One region of the Anaerospora sp. genome, then DNA from elsewhere that is predicted to be linked to it. Evidence: predicted binding sites of a transcription regulator. Region 1 holds the regulator's gene; each other region holds the start of a gene.
What was found. Region 1 encodes HrcA, which represses chaperone genes, less so after heat shock. Its sites were predicted from a motif close to TGTTAGCACTCNNNNNNNNNGAGTGCTAACA; they were not measured.
Positions count from the first base shown of each region.

Region 2: the regulator HrcA is predicted to act here: its motif matches at 2,207-2,237, upstream of htpG (molecular chaperone HtpG).
Region 3: the regulator HrcA is predicted to act here: its motif matches at 3,002-3,032, upstream of groES (co-chaperone GroES).

Region 1 covers NZ_DALZUO010000002.1:285,488-289,999, reverse strand. Annotated here, with positions in the region: gene grpE (nucleotide exchange factor GrpE) at 1-114, opposite strand, end outside; gene RTR76_RS03455 (TCP-1/cpn60 chaperonin family protein) at 132-1,718, opposite strand; gene hrcA (heat-inducible transcriptional repressor HrcA) at 1,797-2,828, opposite strand; gene hemW (radical SAM family heme chaperone HemW) at 2,933-4,066, opposite strand; gene lepA (translation elongation factor 4) at 4,071-4,512, opposite strand, start outside.
Region 2 covers NZ_DALZUO010000005.1:167,199-171,710, forward strand. Annotated here, with positions in the region: gene RTR76_RS06810 (amino acid permease) at 1-163, shown strand, start outside; gene htpG (molecular chaperone HtpG) at 204-2,165, opposite strand; gene RTR76_RS06820 (LysR family transcriptional regulator) at 2,316-3,209, opposite strand; gene RTR76_RS06825 (CidA/LrgA family protein) at 3,328-3,702, shown strand; gene RTR76_RS06830 (LrgB family protein) at 3,696-4,385, shown strand.
Region 3 covers NZ_DALZUO010000003.1:63,804-68,315, forward strand. Annotated here, with positions in the region: gene tsaD (tRNA (adenosine(37)-N6)-threonylcarbamoyltransferase complex transferase subunit TsaD) at 1-623, shown strand, start outside; gene RTR76_RS03900 (histidine kinase N-terminal domain-containing protein) at 878-2,290, shown strand; gene RTR76_RS03905 (response regulator) at 2,294-2,875, shown strand; gene groES (co-chaperone GroES) at 3,073-3,357, shown strand; gene groL (chaperonin GroEL) at 3,398-4,512, shown strand, end outside.

The DNA of each region.
Region 1 (4,512 bases):
TATCGCAGCCAGCATCCTCTCCACATCGGAAGACTGAAAGCAAACTTCTTCGGCCGCCGTATCAATGTCCGGCGTTTCCAGAACTACTTCTTCTTTTTCTACGTTCTCTGCCATTCACTTCACCTCAAATTTTAAAAATCAGGCATACCAGCTGATGCAGCACTTCCTTGCGTGCTGTTGGCGGCATCCTCTTTTTTCTTAATTATGGTATCAATCCGTAAAATTGCCACAGCAACTTCGCCTGCCGCCTTTATCGCATGAAGTTTGACAGGCACCGGATCGACAACTCCTACCGCAAGCATGTCGGTTACTAAGCCTGTATCGCAATCAATACCAAGATAATCCATCTGTCCCGCCATCTGAGCAGCAACTACATCTTCAACTTTTTCCAGAGGATTAAATCCGGCATTTTCTACAATCTGCGATAATGGCCGCTTCAAAGCATTCACTACACAATCTACACCATATGCTGCCATACCCTTAAGATGTTCCCGGGATTTTTCTACTTTTCGGGCTAGCGCAATTTCAATAGATCCACCGCCCGGTACATAGCCGCCTTTGACTGCAGCCTGCACACTGGATGCTGCATCTTTAGCAATACGCATCCGTTCGCCAACGACTTCTTCTGTTGCGGCACCGACTAAAATAGTAGCCATCGGTTTACCCTTACCACCTAGAATGCGAACATGCTCCAGCTTCTCATCTTCATAAACCCGATGGGCGATGCCCAGATATTTTTCCAGGTCTGCCGTTTCTTTTTTAAGCCCTGTACGCTTGAGCATCCGTGCACCTGTATGTTCAGCCGCCCTTCTGAGGTCCTTAGCGGCCACCCGCTGAATAACCATTATACCGGCATCAGCCAAAATTTCCTCAGCATCAGTGTGAACACCTCTGTCGACTAAAACGACATTAACACCAAGCTCAACAATTTTCTTACTATTTTCTTTAAATTCATTTTGTAATTCTATGTAACGCTTAAATCCGGCTTCTGTACTTAATGCCTCATCTCCAATTTCTTCCGGCTCCAAGGCATCATCAATTAAAAGCACTTTAGCGTTTTCCACCACTGCCGGCATTTCCTTGTTCATGCGCTCTTTATCAACAATAACGCCTAAAAACACTTCATTAGCGGCTCCTTCTTGAGCCGTTATAATTTCTGCCAGCTTAAAATTATTCTCTGTTAATTTTTCTACACCAATCAGCCGGGCAGCTTCTACTACCAAATCGGCGATATCCTGATGCTCCCGACCGGCTATCATTGCGATATTGCGTAAAATTGGATCCTGTATATCTGACACACGACGGCAATTAACTGCCACTTGCTCAAGCGCCTGTGCAATTCCAAATTTCACACCTTCGATAACCCTGGCCACCGGAACACCCCGCAAAACCTGATTAACACCTTCCGCTACAAGACCACCAGCCATAATAGTCGCAGTTGTTGTCCCATCGCCTACCTCGGCTTGCTGTGCTTTTGCCGTATTAATCAGCATTTTTGCCGCAGGATGATTGACATCCATCTTATCAAGAATAGTCACACCATCATTTGTGATGATGACTTCACCAAAGCGGTCTACCAGCATCGTGTCCAGTCCTTTAGGACCAATTGTTCCTTCTACAGCCGCCGTGATTGCTCTTACAGCATTTGCGTTGGTGACTAACGCAGCTAAACGTTCATCAACTTCCGCACCGCTGCCGGCTGCCTGCTTGAGATTCATGTCGGAATCCTCCCATACCTATATATGTAATGCTTCTTGCGGGCAGACTATTCCGTCTGCCCGTTTTCACAAACTGTTTCAGACACCGTATTTTTTTAATACATCTCCCAAATGGCGCTGCATAAAACCGAGCACGCCAATGATCTTACCATACTCCATGCGGGTTGGTCCCAAGACCGCTACCGTACCAACTACCTGACCATCAACACGATAGGTCGCCTGAATGACACTGCAATCCTGAATACCGGAGAACTTGTTTTCCTGACCAATAGTGACAAGTAAGTGGTCTGTGTCCTGCATGTGAAGAATATCACTAAGCAGTTGTTCTTCTTCCAGCATGGAAAGCAGGCCTTTTACTTTATCAACATCACGAAATTCCGGCTGTTCCAATAATTGAGTAGTGCCGCCGGTATATACCCGGTCCTTTCTGTCGACCGATACAGCGCTTCCCAATACTTCAAGAGCCGCTTTATAAATAAGAGAATCGGCCACGACATCTTGTTTTATTTGTCTGAGGAGTGATAATTTAATACGGTCCAGCGGTAATCCGGCTAACCGGTTATTGATAAGCTCAGCTATGCTCTGCAAATCACTTAACGATGTTCCTTCCGGAATATCAATTACCTTATTATCAATAAACCCCGTATCTGTCACTATTATAATGATGGCTCTGCGCTCATCCAATGGCAGAAACTGCATGTATTTGAACACACACTGCGACATTTGCGGCGCCAGAACAAGCGATACATTGCGGGTCATACGAGATAAAATTTTAGCAGTTTCCTGAAAGACGCCTTCGATCCGCCGGGCCTTAGCCTCATACCAACGATCAATCAGAAGAATTTCCTGATCACTGATTGTAGGCGGCGCTAATAAGCAGTCCACATAGAACCGATAGCCTTTGGCCGAAGGAATTCGCCCTGCCGACGTATGAGGCTGTTCCAGGTACCCCAGCACTTCCAAATCAGACATTTCATTACGAATAGTTGCCGGACTGATGCCCAAGTCATATTTACGGGCAATCGTTCTTGAGCCAATCGGTTCCGCTGTAGAAATATAGTCGTCAATAATAGCCTGCAGAATCTTACGTTTTCTCTCGTCCAAAAGCATTCACCTCCTATTGTTAGCACTCTATCGCAGGGAGTGCTAACACCTAATTAAAACATATCACTCCTTGCCGCTCATGTCAAGATGTCATCCTGTTTTATCGACAGTTAAGGTAAAAAAGCCTGAAAAACCGAGTTACCGTATTTCATCCCAAGGGGAGTTAGCTTTACTGATTGGTTTTCCATACAAATCAATCCTTTAGCTTCTAAAGATGCTAAGGGTTTTCCAAACATCTGTTGAAGACTTTTTCCGAAGAACCGATAAAAGGTATCATTGGATATTCCCGCTGCCGTGCGAAGTCCCAAAAAACAAAATTCGGCCATTTGAACAGGTTCATCCGGAATTTCTTTAACCTCAACAGGTGATTGGCCGCTGTTTACACGCTTAAGGTAGGTACGGACATCGCGCGTATTCGCCAGCCGCTCGCCATTAATAAAGGAATGAGCAGCCGCGCCTATTCCGAGATAAGAAGAGTAGTTCCAATATTTTAAGTTATGCCGGCAGGAAAACCCCGGCAGCGCATAATTTGATATTTCATACCGTTGGTAGCCACTTAGTGTTAAATATTCGACTGTCTCGTCATACATCGCCTCTTCCTCTTCTTCGGAAGGCAGTATTAATTTACCTGAAGCGAGACGATTCGCAAAGGGAGTTTCTTCTTCCACTTTTAACCCATATACTGAAATATGAGGAATAGCCAGTTCATATGCCAGCCGGAGACTTTTTTGGAAATCTTTTAGTGTCTGCACGGGCAATCCATACATCAGGTCAATATTTACATTGGAAAACCCGGCCTGCTGTGCGGTCCGGACGGCATGAATTCCATCATCGCCTGTATGAATACGACCGACTTCCTGCAGCAGCGTATCAGAAAATGACTGCACGCCAAAGCTAATGCGGTTCACACCATGAGACCGCAGTGCTGTCAGCATATCATGATTCACCGTGCCAGGATTTGCTTCCATAGAGATTTCCGCATCCGAGGTAATAGTAAAACTTTTGTTTAGCGCCCCAATCACTTTCAGCAACAAGGCGGCAGGCAGAACTGAGGGTGTTCCGCCTCCTATGTATATCGTATCAACCTGATAAGATGAAAAAAGAACACCTTGTCCGGTGATTTCCCGGCACAAGGCGTCAATATAGCTTTCGTATAAGCTCTCCAGATGAGAGTAGGAAGGGAAATCACAATATAAACATTTTTGCTTGCAAAAAGGGATGTGGATATATAATCCTAAATTCATATGTCTAATCCATCTTCAAGATCGCCATGAACGCTTCCTGAGGAACCTCAACATTTCCCACTTGTTTCATGCGCTTCTTACCTTCTTTTTGCTTTTCCAGCAGCTTGCGTTTACGGGAAATATCACCGCCGTAGCATTTCGCCAGTACATCTTTCCGCATGGCTCTTACCGTTTCCCGCGCAATGACTTTATTGCCTATAGCTGCTTGAATAGGTATCTCAAACATTTGGCGTGGAATAATTTCTTTCAGCTTCTCGGCAAGACCCCGTCCCCTAAATGTTGCCTTATCACGATGCACAATGACGCTTAACGCATCAACTGCCTCGCCATTAAGGAGAATATCCAGTTTGACCAGATCTGATTGCTGATAGCCAATCAATTCATAATCCAGCGAGGCATAGCCCCGGGTAGAAGATTTCAGGCGGTCAAAATAATCATAAATGATT
Region 2 (4,512 bases), on a different contig from region 1:
TCTTCTGTTCTCAGGAATTTATATTGGTCAAAAGTTCTATCATAAAAGAGCAGCAAGTGCACTCGGAGTTGCCGGGGAGCAGCTTCAATTTGAAACCGCTGAGGAACTGGCGCCTGATCAGTCTAAAATTGAACAAAAAAAGAATATTCACGAACAAGAATAAAAAGCGTTGCCTTGCAGAAAGCAGGGCAACGCTTTTATATTTAGCTTCTTGTACGGGCCATTAGACGGGACATTTTATCTGCAAAACCAATTGGATCTTCTGGCGGCAGACCTTCAATCAGCATGGCCTGAACATAAAGCAAATCGCAATAATCCTGGAAGGCTTCCGAATCAGGAGCAGTTTGATATAGATTCTTAAGTGCAGCAAATACTTCGTGATCAGGATTAAGTTCAAGAATACGTTTCGCTTTGAACATAGTCTTGTTCATTTCGGCCAGAATCTGTTCCATAGAGAGGCTGATGCCGCTATTGTCACTGACTAGGCAAACTGCGCTTGATTTTAAACGGCTGCTAATTTTAACATCAGCAATTTTACCATTCAAGTGCTCTTTTACTGCTTTAATCAATCCTTCATTTTCCTTGGCAAGAGCTTCGGTATCTTTTTTGCTTTCTTCTGTATCGATTTCGTCAAGATTCAAATCCCCGCGGCTGACGGACTGGAAATTCTTTTCTTTGTATTCCCGTAAAGCGTCAATAGCAAATTCGTCTACCTGGTCAAACAGATAAAGGACTTCAATTCCTTTTTCACGCAGCAGCTCCAGCTGAGGCAGGCGCTCTACCGAGGCCTGATCTTTGCCGGTAGCATAATAGATCGATTTTTGGTTTTCTTTCATACGCTGCAAGTACTCATCCAGGGTAGTCAGTTCTTCGGCTGAGCGGGAGGAGGAGAATAATAACAAATCTTTTAACTTTTCTCTGCTTTGGTAATCGGAATAAACACCGATTTTAATTGCCCTGCCAAATTCTTTCCAAAATTTTTCGTATTTTGGGCGGTCTTTGCTTAATAGGCCAGTCAATGCCTTGAGGACATTCTTTTCCAAATTCTTGCCGATTAGTTTTAGCTGACTGCTGTGCTGCAGAAGCTCCCGGGAAATGTTTAAGGAAAAGTCAGGTGAATCAACTAAGCCTCGGACAAAGCGCAGGTATTCAGGCAATAAGTCCTTACAGTTGTCCATGATGAAAATTTGTTTTGAATAAAGCCGGATACCGGCAGCAGCCTCGCGATCATAGAAGTCATAAGGAGCATGAGAAGGAATAAACAAGAGTGACGTGTATTCAACAGCGCCTTCTGCTTTGTTATGAAGAATTTCCAAAGGTTCTTCCCAGTCGTGGAACAGATTTTTGTAGAAATCGTGATATTCTTCATTCGTTATGGAGGCTTTGCTCTTTGTCCACAACGGCGTCATGGAGTTTAACGTACGTAACTCTATAACTTCTTTTACCGGTGCATCTTCAATAACCTTGCCCTCTGCATCGCGTTCACGCTCTTCTATTACAAAATTCATTTTAATGGGGTAGCGGATATAGTCGGAGTATTTTTTTATTAGGGATTGAATATTGGTGGTCGTTAAGAAGTTTTGCTCCGGCTTTTCAGGGGAGTGAAACTCTGGTTTTAGGCTTAGGGTAAGCGTAGTTCCGCGCTGCGGTTTGTCAATTTCCTCAATCGTATATGTACCATCACCGGTTGATTCCCATTTAATGCCCTTCTCCTGGCCGGGAGCACGCGTCAGGAGGGTTACTTTATCAGCAACCATAAAAGCTGAATAAAAACCAACGCCGAATTGACCGATTAACTCATGATCAGCAGTTGCTTCGTTCTCTTTGAGCTTTTCAAAAAAAGCTTTGGTACCTGATTTGGCAATTGTACCAATGTTTTCAATTACCTCATCATAGGTCATGCCAATACCATTATCAGAAATCGTTAATGTGTGGCTGTTTTCATCGGGAACAATAAAAATTTCAAAATCACGGTTGTTCTCGAGTAAGTCTTGATTTGTTAATGACTCAAAGCGAATCTTATCAATTGCATCAGAGGCATTAGAGATGAGTTCCCGTAAAAATATTTCCCGGTTAGTATAAATAGAATGAACCATTAAATCCAGCAGTTGTTTGGTTTCTGCCTGAAATTCCCTGGTTTCTTTGGTAATAGCTTGTTCAGTCATGCATATTCTCCTTTTTAAGTAATTTTAAGTGAATAAGCGATTGTTAGCACTCTAGTTAAATGAGTGCTAACGTTATTTCTATCATAACGCGATATTTGTGTAAAATCAATTATTTTTCCAGCAAAATATGCAAAATTTACAGCTTATTTACTATTGACCCTGTTTCAAAAAGAAATTTTTAGTGAATTTTAACCATTCCCGGGCGGCAAAAGATAAGTAACGGTTTTTTTTACGGATAATAGCTAGTTTCCAGGGAATAACCGGATCTGTTAAGGGGATGCAGCGGAAACGCTCGCTGTCTAACCCCTTGCAGATTGTTTCCGGTAATAGGGCGATGCCAAGCTTTGCACCTACCATTTCTCCGATAAAATCCCATTGCGAGCTTTGGCAGGCAATAGCAGGCCGGAAGCCTCTGGCCTGGCATTGGTCGAGAATGTGATCATATAAAGAAAAATCCTCTTTATATAACACAAAGGGTTCCTCCTTGAGATCCGATAAGGTGAGTTCAGGCTTTTCGGCAAGTGGATGATCGCGGTACAAAACAATGCATAATGCTTCATTCACAAAAGAAAAAATTTCTAACCCATCCAGGCTTGCCGGCAGGGCGATTACACCAATGTCCAGTGTCCCCTCTTCAACACCTCTTTCGATTTGCTTTGAGCCAACCTCAATTAATTTGATTTGAATATGCGGGTAAGTTTGTCTGAAGAGGCCAATTACTTTAGGGAAAAAGCGTGCGCCCACCATGGGGGGGAGACCAATGGTGATCTCGCCACGCTGCAGGTTAAATATTTCGCTTAATTCGGAGGTGAGATCCTGAAACTCCAGAACAACATGCTGCGCTTTTTCGAAAACTGCTTTCCCGGCATCGGTTAATTCAATCTCCCGCCCAGTTCGCTCCAGGAGAGTAACATTTAATTCGTTTTCAAGAGTTTTAATTACTTTACTGATAGAGGGCTGACTGACACGCAGAGTTTGTGACGCTTTTGTAAAACTTTTTTGGCGGGCTACTTCAAGAAAGTAACTTAAATGCAATATATCCACATGAATCCTCCGATGCTAACTGCATTATAGCTTTAACGCATAGCTGTTATATATTACAAGTATTTTATTATTCCTGCCAGCCGCTGTAGACTGTTAAACATGACAGGAGTGAGGAAATATGCAATTTTTGAAAACTACAGGTCAGGTTTTGTTGTTATGTGGTATTAGTGTAATTGGAAATAGCCTTTCCGAGCTGAGTGGAATGGACATTCCTGGAAATTTAGTTGGCATGGCAATTCTTTTTGGATTACTGGAGTACAAGGTAATTGCTTTAGACTGGGTTGAGGCAGGAGCAAATTTTTTAATTGCTGAATTATTATTGTTTTTCATCCCCTCTGCTATTGGGATCATGCAGTACGAGAATATATTTGCCAGTAAAATAGGGGCGCTGCTGTTTGTTTTGGTTTTCAGTATCATAGCAGTGCTGCTTTTTGTAGTATTTTCGACTGAACTGGTCAGTCGCTACCGGGGAAGAAGGGAAAAGGCATGTTAATGTTATTTGGACTGGTGCTGACGATTATTGTTTATGGAATTGCTAAGCTTATTTACCAGCGATCATCTATGCTGCTGCTATCACCGCTTATTGTTTGTCCGATTATTTTGATTACCCTGCTGACTATTTCCCATATTTCCTTTAAGGCTTATGACCAGGGCGGACATCTGCTTAGCTTAATGCTGCAGCCGGCGACAGTTGCTTTTGCCGTACCGATGTATAGATACCGGGCAATCATTAGAAAATATCTTGCAGAGCTTATCATCAGCGTAACTGGTGGGGCAATTGTGGCTATTTTTACTTCCGTAAGTGCAGCTGAATTAATGGGACTTGATTCTCAGATTGCGACTAGCCTGGCTCCGCGGTCAATTACTACACCGATGGCCATTAATGTTGCTCAGGTCTTAGGCGGGGACCCTTCGATGACCGCCGTATTTGTGATTGCTACGGGAGTGCTTGGCGTATTATTGACATCATCGGCGCTAAAATGGGGCTCCATTAAGCGGCCTGTTACCAGAGGTATGATGTTTGGCATAAGCGCTCATGGGACAGGGACATCGAAAGCGTATGAAATGGGAGTCCTGGAAGGGGCAATTGCCAGCCTGTCTATGATTTTCATGGGGTTGATTACAACAGTGGCCGCTCCATTATTAGTACCTGTTTGCTTTTATTTTTGGCGATAGTACAATTAATAACAAAAAAGCAGGCGGGCTGTATCAATTAGGTTTTGTAATCTAGTTGAAACAGCCCATTTGCTTTTTATTGTTTAGTCGATTTACAAGGAATTTTGGGATTCGAACTCGAATCTAA
Region 3 (4,512 bases), on a different contig from region 1:
CCTTTGTCGCTTTAGTTGTATCCGGAGGACATACATCGCTGGTGTGGCTGAAAGACTATAATGATTTTGAATTGCTTGGCCAAACACGCGACGATGCAGCCGGTGAGGCTTTTGATAAGATTGCCAGAGTAATGGGACTCCCTTACCCTGGGGGGCCTCAGATCGACCGCCTCGCTTTAGATGGGAACAGCAAAGCGATTGAATTCCCCCGGGCTCTGGTAGCTCCGGGGAGTTTTGAATTTAGCTTCAGCGGACTAAAATCAGCAGTGCTTAACTACTTAAATAGTGCTGCTCAGCGCGGGGAAGCTGTGAATCAGGCGGATGTGGCTGCCAGCTTTCAAACTGCCGTCGTTGATGTACTTGTTGCGAAAACATTACAGGCAGTAGAGTCTTGCGGGGCCAGACAAGTGGTTCTGGCTGGTGGTGTGGCCGCTAACAGCAAACTGCAAAGTCTGTTAGGAGACGCATGCAGCAGTAGAGGAATTCCGTTATATTTTCCGTCATCGTTGCTTTGTACAGATAATGCAGCAATGATTGGCTGCCGGGCTTATTACAAAGCTCAGGCCAATAAATTTGCTGATTTACGCTTGAATGCCCTGCCTTCGTTAAAATTAGGGCAGTAATTGTGGATTAATAATTATACTACAATTGTGGATACTGTGGATAAATAGTAATTTCATGCGGAAAATGGGATATTTGGATTGTGGATAAAGCTGTGGATATTGTGGATAAACCGGGGATAACTAAAAATGCTCAAAGTGTAGAGTTACATAGTTACAAAAATATCCTAAAAGCTTGTGAAAATTAGCAGCTAGTAACAAGGAATTTGAGCAATGCTGGTGGAATAGATAAAAATTCAAATCAGCGGGAGGTTGCTATGGGAATTGTGGCAGATGTATGCCGGAAAACAACTACTTTGTCAGCTGTTCAAATTGACAGGCTGGAACAAAGTTGTACTCTATTGCAGCTTGCCAGCGATCTATCTCACGCTCAAGCTACTGTTTATTCGCGGGCGATTCATGAACAGTTTCTGGTCATTGTTGCTCAAGCAAGACCGAATACTACATTGGTTAAAGATAGAACCAATTTGCTGGGGTCTACTGTTCAGTCAGCAGAAGAGCCGCTTGTATGGCGTACATTAAACTCGGGTGAGCATATTGCCGGACAGCGCGAATGGGCAATCGGCCTGGTTGCCGAAATGCAAACTTCAGCCTTGTACGATGATGAAGGCAACATTATAGCAGTTGTCAGCTTTGAGACGGGTGGAGTTGAAACGGTGCTGGGGCAAAATATCCTCATGGAGACTGCCAACATGCTGTTAAGTATGACACACAGCCGCGGTGGCGCTGTCTACCGTCAGTTATCTGCACGCGATGGCATCATCTTAGTTGATGAGCAAGGTGAAATTATTTTTGCTAATGCTGCTGCCAACAGCATATATAATATTATGGGTGTAGGACGAATGGTAGGGCGCCGAGTCTATGACCGCCGTATCAATTTGCGCCTGGCTCAAAAGGCAGCCAGTACTCAAATTGCCAATGAAGAAGAACTGGAACAAGGACAGATGGTTCTTGTTCAGCGGGCAATTCCTATCATAGTAGCTGGCAAAACGGTTCGCACAGTTGTTATCACTGCCGATGTGACCGAACTGAAGCAAAAAGAAAAAGAACTGTTGATTAAGTCAGCTGTCATCCAGGAAATTCATCACCGTGTCAAAAATAATCTGCAGACAATTGCCAGTCTGCTGCGACTGCAGGCACGCCGCACTCAGTCTGATGAAGTAAAAGCAGCTCTTAGAGAAAGTGTCAACCGGATTTTAAGCATATCAGTTGTGCATGAATTCTTATCCCAGCAAGATGCAGAAGTGATCGATGTCGCCGAAGTTGCAAAGAATATTTTGGACCTGGTGATTCAAAATATGCTGGAGCCCAATTTTAACATACAAACAATCTTTAACGGTCAGACGGTGATCATGCCTTCTGAGCAGGCTACAAGTTTGGCACTTGTTATTAATGAGTTGATCCAGAACTCGATAGAGCATGGTTTTATTGGTCTCAAAGAAGGTCTGATCGGACTTGATATTGCAATATTGCCTGATACGTATCAGATTGATATCTATGACAATGGTGTTGGTCTGCCGGAACATTTCGGGCAGCGTTCTTCCAGCAGTCTTGGCCTCCAAATTGTCCGTACACTCATTGAGACAGATTTAGGCGGTCGTTTTGAATTATATTGCAAAAACGGCACTCATGCCTGTATTACCATTCCTAGACCAAGGGAGGGAGAGTAATCCATGGAAAACTTACGAATTGTAGTTGCTGATAACGAATCCATCATCCGCATGGACTTGCGTGAACTTCTGGAAGAGGCAGGCCATACGGTGGTAGGCGAAGCTACCGATGGTGTTAAAGCCGTTGATTTAGCCCGCAAACATCGCCCCGACCTGGTCATCATGGATATTAAAATGCCAGAAATGGACGGCATTACTGCTGCCAAAATTATCTCTAATGAGAAATTAGCGCCTGTATTGCTTCTGACTGCTTTCAGTCAAAAGGATATTGTGGAGAAAGCTAAGGATTCCGGTGTTTTGGCCTATTTGGTTAAGCCAGTTAAAGAGGTAAATCTTTTTCCTGCTATGGAAATTGCTATTTCCCGCTTCCAGGAGTTTGCGGAACTGGAACGGGAATTGGAAGACGTGAAAAACTCGCTCGAAACTCGCAAAATTCTTGACCGGGCGAAAGGCATACTCATGGATGCATATAACCTGAGTGAAAATGAAGCGTATCGCCGTATTCAACAATACAGTATGAGTAAACGGAAATCGATCCGTGAAGTGGCGGAAGCAATAGTCGAAGCGTCAACCAAAAAAAAATGAGATTGTATAAAATCGCCAGAAGGTGAAAAACTTACCAAAGGCGGTTTTTTTTTTGGCAAAAAAAATATGCATTTTTTGCCTAAGCCCCTTGATTTTTACAGTTAAATTAGATAATATTAGTATTGTAATTAGCACTCGCCATCATCGAGTGCTAACAAGAAGTCAAAACAAAAGTTATATAAAAGGAGGTCTTTTCAATGATTAAGCCATTAGGCGACAGAGTAGTCATTAAGGTACTGGAAAGAGAAGAAAAAACCAAGAGTGGTATCCTGCTTCCCGATACTGCCAAGGAAAAACCCCAGGAAGGCCTGATCGTAGCTGTTGGCACTGGTAAAGTACTGGAGAACGGACAACGCGTGGCGCTGGAAGTAAAAGACGGCGACAAAGTTATATTCTCCAAGTATGCTGGTACTGAAGTGAAACTCGACGGCCAAGATTATCTGATTCTTAGTGAAAGAGATATCCTGGCAATCGTTGAATAACTTCTTAATTTAAAAATAAATTTGTGGAGGTAATACATAAATGGCTAAGCAAATTCTTTTTGACGAAGAAGCACGCCGCGCACTGGAAAGAGGCGTAAACGCACTGGCTAATGCTGTAAAGGTTACTCTTGGACCTAAAGGCCGCAATGTTGTTCTGGACAAAAAATTCGGTGCACCTACTATTACTAATGATGGTGTAACGATTGCCCGTGACATTGACCTGGAAGATCCGTTTGAAAATATGGGAGCTCAATTGGTGAAAGAAGTTGCTACTAAAACGAATGACGTAGCAGGCGACGGCACCACGACAGCTACCCTTTTAGCTCAGGCTATGATTCGCGAAGGTATGCGCAACGTTGCAGCCGGTGCAAATCCAATGATCCTGAAAAAAGGCATTGAAACTGCTGTTAAAACACTCGTAACCGAGATTAAAAGCAGTGCAATTGCAGTAGAAGGCAAAGAAGCAATTGCGCAGGTAGCTTCTATTTCCGCTGGCGACGAAGAAATCGGTAAACTTATTGCCGAAGCTATGGAAAAAGTAGGCAAAGACGGCGTAATTACTGTTGAAGAATCAAAAGGTATGGGAACTGAACTGGAAGTGGTTGAAGGTATGCAATTCGACCGCGGCTACATTTCCCCTTACATGATTACTGATGCAGACAAAATGGAAGCGGTTATTAATGAGCCGTATATCCTGATCACTGACCGCAAAATTGGTGCGATTGCCGATATGCTGCCTGCTCTTGAAAAAGTAGTGCAAGCAGGTAAAGAATTGCTGATTATTGCTGAAGACGTAGAAGGCGAAGCACTGGCAACTTTGGTTGTCAACAAACTTCGTGGTACTTTCCGCGCTGTTGCTGTTAAAGCTCCTGGCTTTGGCGACCGTCGTAAAGCAATGCTCGAAGACATTGCCATTCTTACCGGTGGTGCGGTTATTACCGAAGAATTGGGACGCAAACTTGACAGCGTAACTCTGGAAGATCTGGGCCGTGCTCGTCAAATCCGCGTATCCAAGGAAGAAACTACCATTGTTGAAGGTTATGGCGACGCTGAAGAACTCAAAAAACGCGTTAGCCAAATCAAAGCACAAGTGGAAGAAACTACTTCCGATTTCGATAGAGAAAAACTGCAAGAGCGTCTGGCTAAACTGGCTGG